3 regions of the Shewanella sp. SM95 genome follow, and region 3 is predicted to be linked to each of the others. Evidence: predicted binding sites of a transcription regulator. Region 3 holds the regulator's gene; each other region holds the start of a gene.
The links. The regulator NrdR, encoded in region 3, represses ribonucleotide reductase genes. The targets are predictions, from matches to a motif close to AAACACNANATNTNGTGTTT.

Region 1: nrdA (class 1a ribonucleoside-diphosphate reductase subunit alpha) is a predicted target of NrdR. The motif match lies at 2,332-2,351, and genes of this name have one in related genera.
Region 2: nrdD (anaerobic ribonucleoside-triphosphate reductase) is a predicted target of NrdR. The motif match lies at 3,543-3,562, and genes of this name have one in related genera.

Annotation. Positions count from the first base shown of each region.
Region 1 is NZ_JAKKSE010000005.1:121,468-127,123, reverse strand. Features, by position in the region: gene gyrA (DNA gyrase subunit A) at 1-234, opposite strand, end outside; gene ubiG (bifunctional 2-polyprenyl-6-hydroxyphenol methylase/3-demethylubiquinol 3-O-methyltransferase UbiG) at 620-1,330, shown strand; gene L5M29_RS08630 (HAD family hydrolase) at 1,332-2,003, shown strand; gene nrdA (class 1a ribonucleoside-diphosphate reductase subunit alpha) at 2,506-4,794, shown strand; gene nrdB (class Ia ribonucleoside-diphosphate reductase subunit beta) at 4,869-5,656, shown strand, end outside.
Region 2 is NZ_JAKKSE010000003.1:205,765-211,420, forward strand. Features, by position in the region: gene rssA (patatin-like phospholipase RssA) at 1-743, shown strand, start outside; gene L5M29_RS06195 (NADP-dependent oxidoreductase) at 878-1,888, opposite strand; gene L5M29_RS06200 (MarR family winged helix-turn-helix transcriptional regulator) at 2,035-2,523, shown strand; gene L5M29_RS06205 (hypothetical protein) at 2,643-3,332, shown strand; gene nrdD (anaerobic ribonucleoside-triphosphate reductase) at 3,594-5,656, shown strand, end outside.
Region 3 is NZ_JAKKSE010000004.1:149,028-154,683, forward strand. Features, by position in the region: gene ettA (energy-dependent translational throttle protein EttA) at 1-1,090, opposite strand, end outside; gene glyA (serine hydroxymethyltransferase) at 1,280-2,533, shown strand; gene nrdR (transcriptional regulator NrdR) at 2,823-3,272, shown strand; gene ribD (bifunctional diaminohydroxyphosphoribosylaminopyrimidine deaminase/5-amino-6-(5-phosphoribosylamino)uracil reductase RibD) at 3,418-4,596, shown strand; gene L5M29_RS07525 (riboflavin synthase) at 4,647-5,303, shown strand; gene ribBA (bifunctional 3,4-dihydroxy-2-butanone-4-phosphate synthase/GTP cyclohydrolase II) at 5,399-5,656, shown strand, end outside.

The DNA.
Region 1 (5,656 bases), on a different contig from region 3:
GTGATATTTACCGATGACGTCACCGACCACACGGGCAGATTTTTTGTAAGGCTTGTTCCAATCGTTCTTCAATTCACTCATGGCAAACAGAACACGGCGATGAACCGGCTTTAAGCCGTCGCGCACGTCTGGTAATGCACGTCCCACGATAACGCTCATGGCGTAATCAAGGTACGAATTCTTTAGTTCGTCTTCGATATTAATTGGCGAAATAGATGATGCCAGATCAGTCATAAACTGCTCGTTCCCCTGAAAAATAGCCGACAACGTATAATCCGTATCATTGCCTAGCCCAAAAACGTGATTTGGCATTCTAACACAGTTATTTAATGTCGCCAGACCTATCATTATCGAATTGAGAGTCTGGTGGCTTAATAGATGAAAACACTGTCAATTTGGTCGTTTGTGCGATAAACAAGCGTTGAAATTCACGGCTTACGATGAGGAAAAATCGTCAAAGGGATAAAGTAAAAGGTCGATACGGAGCACAACAATTAACATAAAAGCAGATAACTGCTGAAAATTCACTCAACCACAAGGGCTTAGCTCAGTCGAGCACTTTGTTTATCAAACATAGTCGTTATAATAGCCGCACAATACAGCTTCTTCAGGTAATAGCATGCATCAGAATACCAATGTAGACCCACAGGAAATCGCAAAGTTTGAACGTATGGCCGAAACTTGGTGGGATCTCAACGGCGAATTTAAGCCGCTGCATCTATTAAACCCGCTGCGCTTAAACTATATCGATCAAACCGCTGGCGGTATTTTCGGGAAGAAAGTGCTCGATGTCGGCTGTGGTGGCGGCATTTTGTCTGAAAGCATGGCCCGCATCGGCGCCGAGGTTGATGGCTTAGATATGGGTGATGAGCCCTTAGAAGTCGCCCGCCTACATGCCCTCGAAACGGGTGTGAGCATTAATTATGTAAAAAATACTGCCGAGGCCCACAGCCAAGATCATCAAACCTATTACGATGTGGTGACCTGCATGGAAATGCTCGAACATGTACCCGATCCACAATCTGTGATTAAAGCATGCTGTGACATGGTCAAACCCGGTGGTCATGTGTTTTTCTCCACCATCAACCGCAACATTAAATCCTACGTGCACACCATTTTAGGTGCGGAATATTTGCTAAAAATGCTGCCAGTTGGCACCCACGAGCATAAAAAATTCATTAAGCCTTCGGAGCTGATTGAGCTAGTAGATAATACCGATCTTATCTGTACCGATGCCTTAGGGGTAAGCTACAACCCATTGACGGGCATTTTTCAGTACACGCCTAAGGTTGATGTGAATTACATGATAGCGACGCGTAAGGTTGATTAATATGAGTCTGGCACAGATCAAAGGCGTACTGTTCGATCTCGACGGCACCTTAGCCGATACCGCGCCGGATCTGGTGCAAGCCCTCAATTTAAGTCTTCAAGATGTCGGCATCGCCGCGCAGCCGTTAGCGGCCATGCGCTACGCCGCATCCCACGGCAGTTTTGCCTTAGTCGATGCCGCGATCCCTGATGCGGCAGAAGATCTTCGGTCTCAAGTTCAGCAAGGGCTACTCGCCCACTATCAGCGTATAAATGGCGATCACTGTGCGCTATTCACAGGCATAGCGGCATTACTCGACTGGCTCGAGTTAACTCAGCTGCCGTTTGGGGTGATCACCAACAAGCCTGCGCGCTTTACCCGTCCCTTATTGCGAAAACTGAATTTACACTTGCGTATGCCCGTTATCATTAGTGGCGATTCTACAAAACACCCAAAACCCCACACTGCACCTATGCTGTTAGGCGCACAACAGCTGAACTGTGCTCCAGAATACATTTTGTATCTTGGGGATGCCGAGCGAGATTTGCTCGCGGCCAAGGCTGCTGGCATGTTAGGCGGCGTGGCCCTATGGGGTTATCTGGGCGTGAACGACAAGCCGTTGCAATGGCCAGCGCACGCGCATTTTGCGAGCCCAACTGAGCTACATCAAGCACTAATCGAAGCATTGGCTTAACAACATCAACCAAAAACAGCGCCTACAATGCTCACGAATAAGGCATCCAATACGTAACTTCACTGACGAACATCAGTGTGTCAGCATACTATTTATGACCCACGGAAAAAGTCAGGCGGATAAAAGATCGGCACTCGTGAGCGATCGCGATCTAAAGAAAAGATCGCCTAAAAATCCCCCATGAGTGTGACACGCTAACCTGAAATTGAGCTTCAAGGTTAGTCGTTACTAACGCAAAATTTTATCCTCACGTTATCCACAAGATGTCCCCTGAATTCAGACTTGCAAATAGGGGCAAACCTCACTATCTTGTATCCCATATAATTTAAAACACCATATCTTGTGTATAGGTAACAATCAGACACACTAGAAGCTCGCCGCTTAATTGACTCGTTTGTAACCAGTCAGCTGTATTTAAGGGACGATTGTTGATTGTTTTACAAGGATACGTACGGTGATTTTGCTCACCTAAATACATATAAGAACCAAGGCCTATCTCCAAATGAATAGCACTATGACAGTCACAAAACGCTGTGGCGATCGTGAGAATATCGATCTCGAAAAAATACACCGCGTAATTACTTGGGCAGCCAAGGGATTAAAAAACGTTTCTGTTTCGGAAGTTGAACTTCGCTCACACCTACAGTTTTTCGATGGCATCCCAACCGAAGCTATCCATGAAACCATTATCAAGGCTGCGGCGGATTTAATTTCTCCAGAATCACCGGACTATCAGTTTCTTGCTGCCCGTTTAGCGGTGTTTCATTTGCGTAAGAAGGCCTTCGGTCAGTTCGAGCCGCCCGCATTGTATGCTCACGTGACTAAATTGGTTGAGCTGGGTAAATACGATCAACACATTTTAAGAGATTACACCCGCGAAGAGCTGGATGTGATGGATACCTATATCGACCATTGGCGCGATATGGATTTTTCCTACGCTGCGGTAAAACAGCTTGAAGGCAAATATTTAGTTCAAAACCGTGTGACCCACGAAATCTATGAGAGTGCGCAGTTCCTTTACATTTTGGTTGCGGCTTGCTTGTTTGCCCGTTATCCAAAAGAGACGCGCCTGAAATACGTTAAAGATTTCTATGACGCGGTATCAACTTTTAAACTGTCGCTGCCAACGCCAATTATGGCCGGTGTGCGCACCCCAACGCGTCAGTTCAGCTCTTGCGTACTGATCGAATGTGGTGACAGCTTAGATTCCATCAACGCGACCGCTTCGTCTATCGTGAAATATGTCAGCCAACGTGCGGGTATCGGTATTAACGCCGGTCGTATTCGTGCCTTAGGTAGCCCAATCCGTGGTGGTGAAGCCTTCCACACAGGTTGTTTACCTTTCTATAAGTATTTCCAAACCGCAGTGAAGTCGTGCTCTCAAGGCGGCGTGCGTGGCGGTGCTGCGACCCTGTTCTACCCTATTTGGCACTTAGAAGTCGAATCTCTGCTGGTATTGAAAAATAACCGCGGCGTCGAAGACAACCGTATCCGTCATTTAGACTACGGTGTGCAGTTGAACAAAGTCATGTATCAACGTCTGATCAAAGGCGAGAACATCAGTTTATTTAGCCCATCTGACGTACCTGGCTTGTACGATGCTTTCTTTGAAGATCAAAACGAATTCGAACGTTTATATGTGCAATATGAGCAAGACAGCAACATTCGTAAGAAAACGATAAAAGCCGTTGAACTGTTTTCACTGATGATGCAAGAGCGTGCCTCAACGGGCCGTATCTACATTCAGAACGTGGATCACTGCAACACTCACAGCCCGTTTGATTCAAAAGTCGCGCCGATCAGACAGTCTAACCTGTGTCTTGAAATCGCCCTGCCGACTAAACCATTAAACAACATCGATGATCCAGAAGGTGAAATCGCGCTTTGTACGCTGTCAGCACTTAACTTAGGTTCTATCAAAGAGTTATCTGATATTGAGCCATTAGCCGACCTCGCCGTACGCGCACTGGATAATTTATTGGATTATCAAGATTATCCTATCAAGGCCGCGCAAATCGCCTCGATGAATCGCCGTACTTTAGGCATAGGTGTGATCAACTTCGCTAACTATTTAGCGAAAAATGGCATGAAGTATTCTGATGGTAGCGCGAACGCTTTAACCCACAGAACCTTCGAAGCGATTCAGTACTATTTACTGAAAGCCTCAATGAACTTAGCCAAAGAGCAAGGGGCATGTCCGTTATTCCACGAGACCACTTACTCTCAAGGTATTTTGCCAATCGATACCTACAAACGTGACCTAGATAAAATTTGTGCTGAACCATTGCACTTAGACTGGGAATCACTGCGTAGCGATATCAAGCAATATGGCCTGCGTAACTCGACGCTGTCGGCATTAATGCCATCAGAAACCTCGTCGCAAATCTCCAATGCGACCAATGGTATTGAGCCACCACGTGGTCTTATCAGCGTGAAATCGAGCAAAGACGGTCAGCTAAAACAAGTGGTACCCGATTTCGATACACTGAAAGATAGCTATGAATTGCTGTGGAAAATGCCAAGCAACGACGGTTACTTACAGCTAGTGGGTATTATGCAGAAATTCGTTGACCAAGCGATTTCGGCTAACACTAACTACGATCCTTCACGTTTTGAAGGCCGTAAAGTGCCAATGCAAACCCTACTGAAAGATTTGCTCAATGCTTACAAGTTAGGTGTTAAAACGCTTTACTACCATAACACTCGCGATGGTGCGTCGGATTCACACGATGACATCACCAATTTAGAGAAAGAAGATGACGGTTGCGCCGGCGGCGCATGTAAAATCTAGTCTTTAACTTTAACGTTAACGGTTTTATAGGGATCCCTATTTAGTGGATCCCTATCCATTGGAAAAATAGCACCATGGCCTACTCTACCTTCTGTCAAACACCCAACGATGCCACCCGTGAACCTATGTTTTTAGGTCAATCGGTCAACGTGGCTCGTTACGATCAACAAAAATATGAAGTGTTCGAAAAACTGATAGAAAAGCAGTTATCTTTCTTTTGGCGCCCGGAAGAAGTAGACGTCAGTCGCGATAAGATTGACTACGGTGCATTGCCTGATCATGAAAAACACATCTTTATTTCGAATCTGAAATACCAAACCCTACTCGACTCGATTCAAGGCCGCTCGCCCAATGTGGCCTTTTTGCCGCTGGTGTCACTGCCTGAATTAGAAACCTGGATTGAGACTTGGTCTTTCTCTGAGACGATTCACTCGCGCTCATACACCCACATCATTCGTAATATCGTTAACGATCCTTCAGTGATCTTCGACGATATCGTTGTGAACAAAGAAATCTTAAGCCGTGCGACCGATATCGCCGCTTATTACGATCACTTGATCCAACTGACTCAGATATTCCATTTACTCGGTGCAGGAACCCATGTTATCGATGGCAAAGAAGTCATAGTCAACACCCGCACCCTGAAAAAAGCCTTGTACCTGTGCATGATGTCAGTCAACGCCCTAGAAGCTATTCGTTTCTATGTTAGCTTTGCCTGCTCATTTGCCTTTGCTGAACGTAAGCTCATGGAAGGTAACGCGAAAATCATTCGCTTAATCGCCCGTGATGAAGCCTTACACTTAAACAGCACTCAGCATATTTTAAGCATCATGCAAGGCGGTAAAGACGATCCAGAAATGGG
Region 2 (5,656 bases), on a different contig from region 3:
CTAGTTGGGACGTGCTTGGCTTGATGGATATTCGATGGCGTAAGGGCGGGCTTATCGGCGGAGACAAGGTGTTCGATGTGCTGCATGCACGTATAGGAGATGTGAATATTGAGAATCTCAATCGTCCCTTTGCAGCCGTCGCGACTGACTTATACTCTGGTCAGGAAATTTGGTTTACTGAAGGGGATTTACGGCAAGCGGTACGGGCCTCTTGCTCCATGCCGGGGATTTTAGCTCCTGTCAGACAAGGAGAACGCTGGTTAGTCGATGGTGCTGTAGTGAATCCTGTTCCTGTTTCGGTCAGCCGCGCCATGGGCGTTGATGTGGTGATTGCAGTGGATTTATATGGCTATCATTCTGGGCGTATCCAAGTGTTACCCGTGAATATGACCAGCCAAAGGACTGTCCAAGCTGAAATGGATATGCCAGCGCGACAAGAAACGGGCTTTATGGATTTATTTGCCCGTGGCCGAGATTATGTCAGTAACCTAACCGATAAGTTTTCGCTCGGCACTAAATCGAATCCGGGGATGATTGCTGTGATGTCGCAATCTATGGGTATTTTAGAGCAAAGGCATAAACGGGCGCGGTTGATGGGCGATCCACCAGATATTTGTATTGTGCCAGAGGTGGGAAATATCGGCACTATGGAGTTTCATCGTGCTGATGAGGCGATTGCCGCCGGCGAAGCGGCGGTGGAGAAAGTCGCCCACTTGATTGAAGCAGCGCTCTGGAAGGGCTGATGAGGCAAAATGTAGAGTCAAAAGTTTTATATAGATAGCGTTTGATTGCCAGATAAACAAAAGTCGGTATCACTTTTGCGATACCGACTATTTGCTATCTCATATTGAGATGTTTATACCGCTTTGTTGGTGACTTAGGCTAGTTTTACCAACATTTTACCGCGATTCTTACCTTCAAATAGACCGATAAAAGCATCAGGTGCTTGTTCAAGCCCTTGATAAATTGTTTGTTCTGCTTTGACTTTACCTTCCGCTAACCATTGAGCCATTTTTGCGGTGAACTCAGGATAATGCGCCCAATGTTCGGATACGATAAAACCTTCTAACTTGAGTTTTCGCATTACAATTAGTGCTAAGTTGTCAGGGCCAGGTGTTGGAGTTGTGTTGTTATATTGCGAAATCATACCGCAAACAGCGATACGTCCATGATCTTTCATATTGCTCAGCGCTGCGGCTAAATGCTCGCCACCGACGTTCTCAAAATACACGTCAACCCCTTCTGGGGCTGCTTTTGTCAACGCTTGGGTGAGATTGCCACAAGTTTTGTAATTGATGACCGCATCAACACCATAACTTTTTAATAATTCAGCTTTTTCATCTGAACCGACAGAGGCTATTACACGAGCACCTATTAGTTTACCAATTTGGCAGGCTACGCTACCTACTGCGCCAGAGGCTGCGGAAACGAACAGTGTCTCACCCGCTTTTAAATCTGTAATGCGAGTCAGTCCTGTCCAAGCTGTCATGCCTGGCATTCCGAGTACGCCGAGGAAATGTGAATTATCAAGCGTAGTTCGTGGTAAAGCTGTCAGTCCTGCGGTATCTGTGACTGCGTGTTCACGCCAACCTAGCATGCTGCTGACTTTAGTACCAACCGGGAACTCGGTGTTTTTTGACGCTATAACTTCACCAATCGCACCGCCTTCTAAGACTTGATTTAAGGCGAAGGGCGGAACATAACTCTTGCGATCAACCATGCGCCCGCGCATGTAAGGGTCAACCGACATCCATAGATTTTTAATCAGCACTTGTCCATCAGCGAGCGGTGCTAATGCTTTATTTACTAAAGTAAAGTTCTGTGCCGTAGGCATGCCTTCTGGGCGACTAGCTAGATGGATTTCACGGGTTTCAGTCATACTCTTCATAAAAACTCACCTTTTGTTTGTGCGCAAACGAATGATGTTAACTCTACGTGGCTTTAAGATTGAATGCAAATAGTTTGCGCGCAAACTAGATGCGGTGGGACAGATCGGATAAGATAGCGTTATGTTTAAATGACAGGCGCTTAAACGTGCAGAATTGCTTACCTCAACCTGAGCTAGACGCTACAAAACAGACTCATAGCCAAGCTTCTAGCGATCCACTCTGTTTATCCGATAATGTTTGTTTCGCGTTATATTCTGCGAGCAATGCATTAGTGCGTGCTTATCGGCCTCTACTCGAGGCATACGAGTTAACTTTCCCTCAATATTTAGTGATGCAAACCCTGTGGCGTCAAAACGGCTGCAGCCAAACCCAGCTATCAATGGCGACTAAACTCGATATGGGAACCCTAACGCCAATCGTCAAGCGGTTAGAGTTGAAGGGGTTGATTACGCGATTAGCCTGCGTTGAAGATGAGCGGAAAAAGCTGATCACTCTGACAAGTCAAGGAGAGGGTATCAGGCACGAAGCTCTTGCCTTGAAGCAAACCTTACTAGATAAAGTGCAGATGGACGCTGAGGCACTCGATTTACTAAGGCGGCAATGTCTTGCCTTGATCGAAGATATACAGTCCTAGATATAAGTTGGTTTATGCATAGTGATGCTATTAACTCAGCGGTTGCACTGATTAATACTTGATTGGCTTAGTTTTTGCTTTAAAACCGTCATTGAGTCTTAGACGCCGAATTTTTGACGATGAATTCTATTTTAAATGCCTTTAATCTTAATCGCAGCAGTGCCAGTATCGCCGATGCCTATGGTGCCAATAGCCAAAAGACGAGCACGGCTAAAACCGATACTACGATAGAAACAAATAAAACGCAGACGGATGCTACCAAACCCGATAACGGTAAAACCGATGAGATAGCGCTGTCGCCAAGGGCGCAACGCGCACAGAAAATTCAATCGATGGCGAAGGATTTTTTTGCCGATGGTCAATTTGGCGTCGCCGATATTCCCGCATTGGTGTCGCGCTTACAAAAAGATGGCATTTTATCGGATGTGCAACTCGAGCGTTTATCGAAAAACGGTATTACAGTGCCGAGCACAACGACGCCGACTAAACAATCGTTGCAAGATTTTTTAGATGATGAAATCAAATCATTAGCTAAAAAATCACCCAATAATCCTCTTATCAATACCTTAGTTGATGCTAAGAGCGTCTTAACCAATATGGATGATGCTCAGTCGCCGGTGCTAGCCCAGAAGGCCACGAAAGTCCTTAGCCAATTGACGGATTATTTGAATTCTGAACCTCCGCTTACGGATGCTGAAAAGCAGCAGTGGCAGGGGCTAAAATCTATGATGCAACTCGCTTCATCTATGGGGGCACATCAATCTGCATCGGGCCAACTCAGTAGTTATCTTGCGCTTGCTAAACGTTAATTCACATCCATAGTGCGTGATAAACACAAATTGTCACGCATTCAACTAGCTGGGTTTAATCAGCAGGTCAAGGCGCAATTTTCAGATAATTGGGCCTAGCTGCAGTTCTTGTTTGTTCTTTTATTTCATCCTAAAAACTATGATCTGGATCATGGACTCCTTACCGTCATTGTAGCCTAATGCTCTACATATTGTGTTTTATGCTTTTAAAATCACTAGATGTAGTGTTAATTTTTAGGCGAGATGGAGAGGAACTGAACAATGCCAGTCGTAATTAAGCGTGATGGTTGCCGCACACCTTTTGATGAAACAAGGATAAGGGATGCAGTGAATGCCGCTGCAAACTCAGTTGGAATAGAGGATGGCGACTATGCAGCGACAGTGGCAGCGTGTATCAGTCAGAGCGTCGCGCCATTAGCTGAAGTCGATATCCACCATCTACAAGATGCGGTTGAGAATTTACTGATGGAAGGGCCGTACAAGTCCCTAGCGCGGGTGTATATCGAATACCGTCACGACAGAGATGTGTGCCGTGAAGCGACCAGTAAACTCAACCTCGAAATCCGTGGTTTAGTTGAGCAAAGTAATGCGGCTTTACTCAATGAAAATGCTAATAAAGATTCAAAAGTCATTCCTACTCAGCGGGATTTACTCGCGGGCATAGTCGCCAAACATTACGCCAAAAGTCATATTTTGCCAAAGGATGTAGTCGCTGCCCATGAAGCGGGCGAGATCCATTACCACGACCTAGATTACTCTCCGTTTTTCCCGATGTTTAACTGCATGTTGATTGATTTAGCTGGCATGTTGACCCACGGCTTTAAAATGGGTAATGCCGAAATTGAAACCCCTAAGTCTATTTCAACAGCGACAGCGGTGACCGCGCAGATTATTGCCCAAGTGGCGAGTCATATCTATGGCGGAACTACTATCAACCGTATCGATGAAGTGTTAGCGCCATTTGTTGCTAAGAGCTACGACAAGCATTACCAAATTGCCCTTAATTGGAAGATTACCGATGCCAAAGCCTTTGCCACGGCGCAAACTGAAAAAGAATGTCACGATGCATTCCAGTCTTTGGAATATGAGGTCAATACCTTACACACTGCCAATGGCCAAACACCGTTCGTGACCTTTGGGTTTGGTTTAGGCACGTCATGGGAATCACGCTTAATTCAGCAATCAATGCTCAAAGTGCGGATGGCGGGATTGGGTAAAAATCGCAAGACTGCAGTATTCCCTAAGCTAGTGTTTGCGATTCGTGATGGCATTAATCACAAAGCGGGCGATTGCAATTACGATGTAAAACAGATGGCGCTCAAATGCGCAACAATGCGCATGTATCCCGACATCCTCAACTACGAGCAAGTCGAGAAAGTGACCGGTTCATTTAAAACTCCAATGGGCTGCCGTAGCTTTTTAGGCACCTATGAAGAAAATGGCGGGCTTGTGCATGAAGGGCGCAATAATTTGGGAGTGGTCAGTTTAAACCTGCCGCGGATTGCCTTAGAAGCCAATGGCGATGAGACTGAGTTTTATCGCATTTTAGATGACAGATTAGTATTAGCCCGTAAAGCGCTGGATACCCGTATTGAGCGACTGAACGGTGTTAAAGCCCGCGTGGCACCTATCCTCTATATGGAAGGCGCCTGTGGTGTACGTTTACGGGCAGATGATGATGTGGCGCAAATCTTTAAAAATGGCCGCGCGTCGATTTCACTCGGTTACATTGGCCTGCATGAAACCATGAATGCACTCTATGGCACCCAAACCCATGTATTTGATGATGCACAATTAAGGGAAAAAGCCGTTGCTATTGTAGCTTATCTTAAAGCTGCTACCGATGCGTGGAAGGCCGAAACAGGTTATGGCTTTAGTCTGTATAGCACGCCAAGTGAGAGTCTCTGCAGCCGTTTTTGTAAACTGGATGCGAAGCAATTTGGCTTAGTCACAGGGGTGACGGACAAGGGCTATTACACTAATAGTTTCCACCTCGATGTGGAAAAAAGCGTAAATCCTTACGATAAAATTGATTTTGAACAGCCATATCCCGCTATCGCGAACGGCGGCTTTATTTGTTATGGCGAATATCCCAATATGCAGCATAACCTCGAAGCGCTGGAAAACGTCTGGGATTATAGCTACAGCCGCGTGCCTTACTATGGCACTAACACGCCAATTGATGAATGCTACGACTGTGGCTTTACCGGTGAATTTAGTTGTACCAGTAAAGGGTTCACTTGCCCTAAGTGTGGCAATCATGAGCCTAGTCGGGTTTCTGTGACGCGCCGTGTGTGCGGTTACTTAGGCAGTCCTGATGCGCG
Region 3 (5,656 bases):
TCGATTTACCCGCGCCGTTGGCGCCGATAATGCCGACGATCGCGCCCTTAGGCACAGAGAACGACAGGTTGTCGATCAAAACGCGGTCACCGTAAGATTTGGTCAGGTTATTCACTTCAATAACCTTGTCACCTAAACGTGGTCCGGGCGGAATAAACAGCTCGTTAGTTTCGTTACGTTTTTGGTAATCGTTAGTGTTCAGTTCTTCAAAGCGCGCCATACGGGCCTTGCCCTTTGACTGGCGGCCTTTCGCGCCTTGACGTACCCATTCCAATTCCTTGGCAATGGTCTTTTGGCGAGCGCTTTCGGTGGCTGATTCTTGCTTCAGACGGGCATCTTTCTGCTCAAGCCATGAAGAATAGTTACCTTCCCACGGAATACCTTCACCGCGGTCGAGTTCTAAAATCCAGCCAGCAGCATTGTCGAGGAAGTAACGGTCATGGGTAATCGCGACCACAGTACCAGCATATTCCTGCAGGAAGTGCTCAAGCCACGCCACAGATTCAGCATCCAAGTGGTTGGTCGGTTCGTCCAGTAACAGCATTTCTGGTTTTTCAAGCAGCAAGCGACAAATCGCCACGCGGCGACGTTCACCACCGGATAATACTTCGATTTTCTCATCCCAATCTGGCAGACGCAGGGCGTTGGCGGCGCGCTCAAGGACGTACTCTAAGTTATGGGCATCTTGGGCTTGGATAATGGCTTCGAGTTCGCCTTGCTCTTTTGCAAGGGCGTCGAAATCGGCATCCGGCTCGGCGTAGGCGGCATAAACGGCATCGAGGCGAGTCAGGGCATTTTTTGCCTCTGCTACCGCTTCTTCAATCGCTTCACGCACGGTTTGATTCGGATCGAGTTTAGGTTCCTGCGGCAGGTAACCGATTTTCAATCCCGGCATTGGGCGCGCTTCACCTTCAATTTCGGTGTCGATACCCGCCATAATGCGCAGTAGTGTCGACTTACCTGAACCGTTGAGGCCGAGTACGCCAATTTTGGCGCCGGGGAAAAAGCTTAAAGAAATATCTTTAAGGATCTGCTTCTTAGGCGGAACAATTTTACCCACCCGCAGCATGCTGTAAACAAACTGAGCCATTTTTCTCTATCTTAAGTGACTAATGATGCGGCTAATTCTACTCGATTGCGCGCCGAACTCAACTCGACAATGAGCCAAGTTCAAGCACTATCTGCAGGAATTTCATGTTTCAAATACTGGGATTGTGACCGCGTTCCGAGTAGAATACCGCGCAACCCTACCTATAAGAATTGGCAGCTGGAGTAAGCAATGCTGAAAAAAGATATGAATATCGCAGATTATGATCCGGAACTGTTTAACGCAATTCAGAATGAAACTCTGCGTCAAGAAGAGCATATTGAGCTGATTGCTTCTGAAAACTACACCAGTCCACGCGTGATGGAAGCGCAAGGTTCACAGTTAACCAATAAGTACGCTGAAGGCTATCCAGGCAAGCGTTACTACGGTGGTTGTGAGTATGTGGACGTAGTTGAAACCTTAGCGATTGAACGTGCTAAACAACTGTTTGGCGCAACTTACGCTAACGTACAACCTCATTCAGGTTCACAGGCAAACAGCGCTGTTTACATGGCATTGTTAAAACCTGGCGATACCGTACTGGGCATGAACTTAGCTCATGGTGGTCACTTGACCCACGGTTCACCGGTTAACTTCTCTGGCAAACTGTACAACATCATTCCTTACGGTATCGACGAGTCTGGCAAAATTGACTACGACGAGATGGAACGTATTGCCTTAGAACACAAGCCTAAGATGATGATCGGCGGTTTTTCTGCCTATTCAGGTATCGTTGACTGGGCAAAAATGCGTGAAATCGCAGACAAAATAGGTGCTTATTTATTTGTCGATATGGCACACGTTGCCGGTCTTATTGCTGCGGGCGTTTATCCAAACCCAGTACCACACGCGCACGTTGTGACATCTACGACCCACAAAACCTTAGCGGGTCCCCGTGGTGGCGTGATCCTATCTGCTGCTGACGATGAAGACTTGTATAAGAAGTTGAACTCTGCTGTATTCCCTGGTGGTCAAGGTGGTCCATTGATGCACGTTATCGCCGGTAAAGCGGTGGCGTTCAAAGAAGCCCTAGAGCCAGAATTTAAAGTTTACCAACAGCAAGTGGTTAACAACGCTAAAGCTATGGTTGAAGTGTTCCTTGAGCGCGGTTACAAAATCGTCTCTGGCGGAACCAGCAATCACTTGATGCTAGTTGATCTGATTGGTCGTGACTTAACGGGTAAAGAAGCCGATGCCGCCTTAGGTAGCGCTAACATTACTGTGAACAAAAACTCAGTGCCAAACGACCCACGTTCACCCTTTGTGACCTCAGGTGTGCGTATCGGTACGCCAGCGATTACGCGCCGCGGCTTTAAAGAAGCGGAATCGAAAGAGCTGACTGGCTGGATTTGTGACATCCTTGATGATGCAAGTAATCCTGCAGTGATTGAGCGTGTTAAGGGCCAAGTACTGGCACTGTGTGCACGTTTCCCTGTTTACGGCTAATTTGCCTATGCATCTACGCTTAGTAGATGAAGGGCCGAGATTGACCGCCGACTGACTTGATACTTATAACATCAGGCACTTAGCATCAGGTACTTAACATCAAGTAGTTAACATTAGGTTGTTAAGCTCAGGTAGTTAACCTCAGCCCATAAATAGGATAAAATCCCATGGCCGCATTTAGCGGCCATTTTTATTGGTAAAATCTTAGGCTTAAATCTATTGTGTTTGGCTGAGATTTTAACAGGTAAAGCCATTAACGCTTTACTCGCATTCACTGGCAGGAGGCTCAATGCATTGTCCATTTTGCAGCGCGACAGATACTAAAGTCATCGATTCCCGATTAGTGGCAGAAGGCCACCAAGTGCGCCGTCGCCGAGAATGCACCGAATGTCATGAAAGATTTACCACCTTCGAAGGCGCCGAATTAGTCATGCCTAGGGTGATTAAGCGCGATGGTTCACGCCAACCCTTCGATGAAGAAAAACTCCAAGGTGGCATGTTGCGCGCCGTTGAAAAACGCCCCGTGTCTATGGATGAAATCGAGCAAGCACTCAGCAAAATCAAGTCTACCCTGCGCGCCACTGGCGAGCGGGAAGTGCCGTCAGAAATGGTGGGTAACTTAATGATGGAGCAATTGATGAGCCTAGATAAAGTCGCCTACATACGTTTCGCTTCTGTGTACCGCGCCTTTGAAGACGTGTCTGAATTTGGCGAAGCCATCGCCAAGCTGCAAAAGTAGTTATTCGATTTTTGTGGCTAGTCTATCGGTGTTTGGTTGCGCTAGCTTTAAAAGAGGCTTTTGATTAATAGCTTCTGCAAGACAGGTTTTAAAAACAGATTTGCAAGACTGGTGAAAGCCGAAACCTTTAACAACAGGGTTGAACATGAGCTTGAACATAAGTTGGTCCGTACTCGATACCCAAATGATGAGCCGCGCGATTCAATTGGCGCGCAAAGGCTTTTACACCACTAGACCCAATCCCAGTGTGGGCTGCGTTATCGTTAAAGATAACCAAATCATTGGTGAAGGTTATCATCAAAAAGCGGGTGAGCCCCACGCCGAAGTGCATGCGCTACGTATGGCTGGCGAACGCGCCCGCGGCGCAACGGCCTATGTCACTTTAGAGCCCTGCAGCCATTATGGCCGCACGCCGCCCTGCGCCTTGGCGCTGATCAATATTGGCGTTAAACGTGTGGTGGTCGCGGTGGAAGATCCTAATCCGCAAGTAGGTGGTCGTGGCATTCAAATGCTGCGTGACGCCGGTATTGAAGTGGATGTGGGATTACATCGCGATGAAGCCTATGCCTTGAATGTAGGCTTTATGAAGCGGATGGAATCGGGTTTACCCAGAGTTACAGTAAAATTGGCTGCGAGTCTCGATGGTAAAACCGCGCTGTCTAACGGTGTGTCTAAATGGATAACTGGTCCAGAATCTCGTCGCGACGTGCAGCGATTACGTTTACGTTCTTGTGCACTGGTCACGGGGATCGAAACCATACTGGCAGACGCTCCTTTACTTAATGTGCGTTATCAGGAACTTGGCAGCTTAAAAGACAGTGTAACCGAGGCGCAATTACTGCAGCCATTAAGAGTGATACTCGACAGCCGTGCCCGTTTGCCGTTATCGGCCGCCTGCTTGGCTATCGTATCGCCCATACTCTTGGTCTCGACCGTGGCTTATCCCACAGAGTTTCAAGCACAATTGCCCTCCCATGTGAGTTGCCTCGTGTTACCTGCAATTGCAGGTCGCGTCTCATTGCCTGAACTATTAAGCTATTTAGGCCAAAGCTGTAATCACGTGCTGGTGGAAGCGGGTGCAACCTTAGCGGGCGCATTTTTAGCGCAGGGGCTGGCCGATGAGTTAGTGCTATACCAAGCGATGAAAATCCTCGGTGGGCATGGGCGTAATTTGCTGCAATTGCCCGATTATCAAACCATGGCACACATTCCTGCACTCACTTTGGTCGATGAGCGCAAATTAGGGCCAGATACCCGTTTAACTTTGAGTGTTATGCTTGATACCTCTTTATCTAAATCGAATTGGAGCAAGATAACCGTTTAACCTTGAGTCTTATGCCTTATTACTTCTTTATTTAATTAAGTGAGTTAACCATGTTTACTGGGATTATTGAAGCCGTTGGCACCCTGCGCAAACTGGAGCGTAAAGGCGATGATATTCGTCTTACCGTGGCGAGCGGCAAACTGGATTTAAACGATGTGCGTTTAGGCGACAGTATTGCTACCAACGGTGTGTGCTTAACGGTTGTGCAGCAATTAGCAGACGGTTATGTGGCTGATGTCTCTGCTGAAACCGTGAGTCTAACCGGGTTTGCCAACTATAAAGTGGGCACTAAGGTGAATCTTGAAAAGGCCGTTACCCCAACCACACGCTTAGGCGGCCATATGGTCAGCGGCCATGTAGACGGTATTGCTGTGGTTGAACAACGCCTAGTGCGTGGTCAAGCTATCGAGTTTTGGTTAGCCGCCCCCGCAGAGCTTGGGCGTTATATTGCCCATAAAGGTTCCATCACCATTGATGGCGTGAGTCTGACGGTTAACGAAGTGGACGGCAGTCGATTCCGCTTGACCATAGTGCCGCATACCGCAGGTGAAACCACGTTAATCGACCTGCAAGCGGGCGATAAGGTGAATATCGAAGTGGATTTAATCGCCCGTTATCTTGAACGTTTGATGAATTATGATGGCAAAGACAGCAAGAGCGGTGGCGTCACCATGGAAATGTTAGCCCGTGCCGGCTTTGTGCGTTAGTGCACAGGAGCAGATTATTTAACTTAAGCTTATCGGCAGCTTAGGTTATTTAGGTATAGAATTTCATAATAACAGCAAAATCATAAGGTCCTACAATGGCGCTGCACAGTATAGAAGAGATCATCGAAGATATTCGTCAAGGCAAAATGGTTATTTTGATGGATGACGAAGACAGAGAAAACGAAGGTGATTTGATCATGGCGGCCGAAATGGTCACGCCAGAAGCGATTAACTTTATGGCGAAATATGGCCGTGGGCTCATTTGCCAGACCATGACTAAAGCCCGTTGCCAGCAGTTAAATCTACCCTTAATGGTGACGAATAATAACGCCCAGTTCTCGACTAACTTTACG